2 regions of the Candidatus Pelagibacter sp. HIMB1623 genome follow, and region 2 is predicted to be linked to the other one. Evidence: riboswitches for the same ligand, from Rfam matches in the RefSeq annotation. Region 2 holds a riboswitch; the other holds the start of a gene.
What was found. Region 2 has a riboswitch for glycine ahead of ACTTBN_RS04615 (malate synthase G). Riboswitches for the same ligand answer to the same signal wherever they lie in the genome.
Positions count from the first base shown of each region.

Region 1 (2,415 bases), on a different contig from region 2:
TACAATAGTTTGGTTAGTATCTACTACTTCACCACTTACTGGAGTATAAACATCACTTGCTGCTTTAGTTGACTCAACTACTCCTGCTGTACCATCTTTTTCAACATTAGAACCTTTTTCAGGTAGTTCAGCAAAAACAATATCTCCCAACATTTCCGTTGCATGTTTTGTAATTCCAACGGTAGCAACATCGCCTTCCACTGTAATCCACTCGTGCTCTTTTGAAAATTTAACTTCACTCATTAGTTTACTCCTTTCACGTAACTTTTTTTATAAAATGGTAACCCACAAATACTTGCGGGATACTTTTTTCCTCTTACTTCAAGTAAAATTTTTGTATCAACTTTAGAAAATCCTTTATCAATATAGCCCATTGCTATTGGACCATTTACACTTGGGCCAAAAGTTCCACTGGTAACTTCGCCAATAAGTTTTTCTGACTCATCAAATATTTTAGTTTTTTCTCTGGCAATTAGTCTACCTTCTGGCTTGATACCAACTCTAATTTTAGGGGTACCTTCTTGTATTTCTTTCATAATTTTATCAAAACCAACAAATCCACCATTTGAAATTCTCTGTTTAGAAATCGCCCACTTTAAGTTTGCTTCAATTGGTGTTTTTTCTATATCAAGTTCGTGACCATATAAGCACAATCCAGCTTCTAATCTCAAGGTATCTCTTGCCCCAAGTCCTATAAGTTGAGCTCCTTTTTCCATCAAATTATGAGTAAATTCTTCAGCAAGATCATTATTTATAGATACTTCAAAACCATCCTCTCCTGTGTAACCTGACCTTGTTACAAAAACTTTCTGATCTTTATAATCAAACCAGTTCCCTGTCATAAAATTGAGTTTTTCAACACCCTCTATTGTATTGTTTAAAATCTCAACTGACTTTGGACCTTGAATTGCAATTAATGCTCTTTGATCATCAAGAACCATTTCATATTTATCTTTAAGCAAATCTGATAAAATTTTAAAATCATTTTCTTTGCAGGCTGCATTTAAAATAATTAAATACCCTTTTTCAATTTTAGTGATTATCAAATCATCATGAATTCCTGCATTATCATTCATTAAAAAACTATATTTAGAACAATTTTGTTTCAAATTTTTTAAATCAAGTGGAAAAATTTTTTCAAGATCAGTAGTTAAATCTTCTTTACCATGAATAAATAATTGGCCCATATGGGACACGTCAAAAATTCCTGCATTTGATCTTGTGAATTTATGCTCTTCAACAATTCCTTTGCTGTATTGTATGGGCATTTCGTATCCAGCAAATTCTACAAATTTAGCTTGGTTATCTTGATGAAGTTTATTTAATGATGTTTTTTTTCCCATACTAACTCTGTCGTACCCATCTGTATTTTTGCCTGAGAGTTTTACTCCTTCGGCGAGAACTCAATCTCTTTCCAGAGTTAATATAATACGGTCCTTTTACCTGAGAGTTTCCTGGGCGGTTGCTCCTTCGGTGTCACAAAGTTTGTGATCTCTCCCGTTAACAAATACTCTAATAAATACTGTTTAATGTCAAATGTTATTAGATCGCTTTTTTTTCTGAGGTATATAAATTGTAAAATTGAAGTAAAACTGCAAAAATAACTATTGATCCTCCAATTATTACTATGAAAGGCGGTTGTTCATTTATAAACAACCATGCCCATAAAGGACCTAGTACTGCTTCTGTTAACATTATGATTCCAACCATTGCTGATGGTGTTCGTTGAGCTCCGATAGTAATAAAGATAAAACCTAATCCTAATTGTAAAAACCCAGCTAAAAATCCTAAAAAAATATCATTAGGAGATATCATTATTTTTTCTGACATTAGATAACCGATTAACAAAGCAAAAACTCCTGCAACAAATTGAGCAGGAACCATATCGACTGTTGGATATTTTCTTACAACTAAAATTAAAGTAGCAAATGATATTGGCATTATGAAAGCTGCAATATTTCCAGACATTTGGCCTGGAGATAAAGAGCTCCCAACCATTAGAAGTATTCCTGAAATTGCAAGAATTATTGAAGTAAGAGTGATTGCTGAAATTTTTTCTTTTAAAAAAAAATAACCAAATATTGCTAGGAAGATTGTTTGTGTTTGAATAATAAAATTAGCATTAGCAACTGTTGTGTTATACATCGCAAATACATAACCACTAAAACCAAGTGACAAAATAAATCCACCAAAGAAACCAGGAAATCCTAAATTATAAAAAGATCTAAATACTTGTTTTTTATAAGTTAAAGCTAAGTACAAGCTAATTACAATTAGGAAAAATACTGTTCTCCAAAATAATATTTGCCAAAGAGTTGCTCCTTCAAATGACTTAACGATCAAGCCTCCAAAACTGAGACTACACGCACCTAAGAAAATTAAAAAAGGCCCTGGAAGTTTTCTAATAATATTCAT
Region 1 covers NZ_JBNAJN010000014.1:53,529-55,943, forward strand. The annotation lists gene gcvH (glycine cleavage system protein GcvH) at 1-243, opposite strand, end outside; gene gcvT (glycine cleavage system aminomethyltransferase GcvT) at 243-1,343, opposite strand; glycine riboswitch at 1,422-1,511, opposite strand; gene ACTTBN_RS07430 (DMT family transporter) at 1,543-2,415, opposite strand; gene ACTTBN_RS07435 (biotin-dependent carboxyltransferase family protein) at 2,415-2,415, opposite strand, start outside.
Region 1: it holds a riboswitch for glycine, as region 2 does, so the genes downstream of both, gcvT (glycine cleavage system aminomethyltransferase GcvT) here and ACTTBN_RS04615 (malate synthase G) in region 2, are expected to answer to the same signal.

Region 2 (2,415 bases):
AACATCAAATCCCTGTCTCTATGTGCTCCTCCAACAGGTTCTTTGATAATTTCATCAATAACTTTTAGTTTTAACAAATCTTTAGCTGATAACTTCATGGCTTTTGCTGCATCAAGCATTTTTTTTGGATCCCTCCACAAAATTGTGGCACATCCTTCAGGTGAAATAACTGAATAAATTGCATTCTCTAGCATTATGACTTTATTGGATGAAGCAAGAGCTATTGCACCACCAGAGCCTCCTTCACCAATAATTACTGCTATTGTGGGAACCTTAAGCTCCATGCAACACTCGATAGATTTTGCAATCGCCTCTGCTTGTCCTCTTTCTTCAGCTCCTACTCCTGGATAAGCTCCTGGAGTGTCAATAAATGAGATTATTGGAATATTAAATTTATTAGCTAGTTTCATTAATCTTATTGTTTTTCTATAACCCTCCGGTCTCATCATTCCAAAATTTCTCTCTATTCTGCTCTCTAAATCTTCTCCCTTTTCTTGACCGATTACTAAAACTGATTGACCATTAAACTTTGCGAAACCGGTTAAAACTGATTTATCCTCTCCATAATAACGGTCTCCAGATAAAGAAATAAAATCCTCAAATAAATTATCTATAAAAAATTTAGATTTAGGTCTGTCTTCATGACGTGCAACCATTGTTGTTTGCCAAGGATCCAAGTTTGAATAAATATTTTTTAGTTTTTCATCTATTTCTGACTGTGTACTTGAAATTTTTTGGGTATCTACCTCAGATAATCCATCTTGGTTATATGGATCTTTTAGTTTCTCTAGCTCATTTTCAAGATCTTTAATTTCCGTCTCAAAATTTAGGTAATTTTTCATATAATATTTATATCGGATGCTTAGATTAGAAAAAAGGCAATAAAATGATCAATTATAAGACATCGTAATTGTTATCAATTGACTTAATTCTTTTTAAAGATACAAATTATTTATCGGGAGAGACTATTATTAGCGCCGAAGGAGCAACCACCCCGGAAACTCTCAGGCAAAAGGACCGATTAAAGCATAACACTCTGGAAAGAGATTAATTTCCGCCGAAGGAGCAAAACTCTCAGGCAAAGATACAGATGGGGTAATAAAAGTGCTATGCAACATAAATATATACAAATTAAAAATCTTAAAGTTTCAGAAAATCTTGCAAAATTCATAGAAGAAGAATTGTTAAAAGACACAGATGTCAGTGTAGAAAATTTTTGGACAGGTTTTGAGAAGTCTCTAGATGAGTTAGTTCCAAAAAATAGAGACTTAATAAAAATCAGAGAAAATTTACAAAAAAAAATAAATGATTGGCACATAACTAACAAAGGTGAGGAATTAAATTTAGAAGAATACAAAAAATTTTTATTAGAAATTGGTTATTTAAAAAATGAAGGACCTGATTTTAAAATTGAAACAGAAAATGTTGATGATGAAATCACAAGTATAGCTGGTCCTCAATTAGTAGTACCTGTTATGAATGCTAGATACGCATTAAACGCTGCTAACGCAAGATGGATGAGTTTATATGATAGCCTTTATGGTACTGATGTAATTGAACAATCTGAAGATAGTGTATCTGAAAGATATGATCCTCTGAGAGGTGAGATGGTAATAAAATATGGAAGAGATTTTTTAGATAAATATTTTCCTTTGAAAGGACTTAGTTGGCAAAAAATTACAAGTTTTGCAATTAAAGATGGTAAGTTTAAAGTATTAAAAGGAGCTGATATTTTTGATTTACAAGATGAAAATAAATTTATTGGTCATAGAGGCGAAATTGATAATCCTTCAGCGATAATTTTAAAAAATAATAATTTACATATTGAAATACTAAAAGACTCGAGAGCATTTGCAGCTCAACAAGATCATGCTGGGATTAGTGATATAATTCTGGAGTCTGCGGTTTCAACTATCTGTGATAATGAAGATAGTGTTGCTGCAGTAGATGCCGAAGATAAAATCATTTGTTATCGAAATTGGCTTGGCTTAATGAAGGGAGATTTGAAATCTACTTTTGAAAAAGATGGTAAATTATTTGAAAGAAAACTAAATCCAAATAGAAGTTATGTTTCAAAAGAAGGTAAAGGTTTAAAACTTCATGGTAGAAGTCTTTTATTAGTAAGGAATGTAGGTCATCTTATGACCAATCCATCAATAATATTAAGTGATGGAAATGAAATTCCTGAAGGTATCATGGATGCATTTATTACTACAGCTGCTGCTTTACATGATCTTAAGAATAAAAATAACTCAAGGAGAGGTTCAATTTATATTGTTAAGCCTAAAATGCATGGACCAGATGAAACTGAATTTACTGATCAAATTTTTTCTAAAGTTGAAGAGGTCTTAGGTTTAAAAAAATACACATGTAAAATTGGAATAATGGACGAGGAAAGAAGAACTTCAGCTAACC
Region 2 covers NZ_JBNAJN010000013.1:34,560-36,974, forward strand. The annotation lists gene ACTTBN_RS04610 (acetyl-CoA carboxylase carboxyltransferase subunit alpha) at 1-842, opposite strand, end outside; glycine riboswitch at 947-1,030, shown strand; gene ACTTBN_RS04615 (malate synthase G) at 1,110-2,415, shown strand, end outside.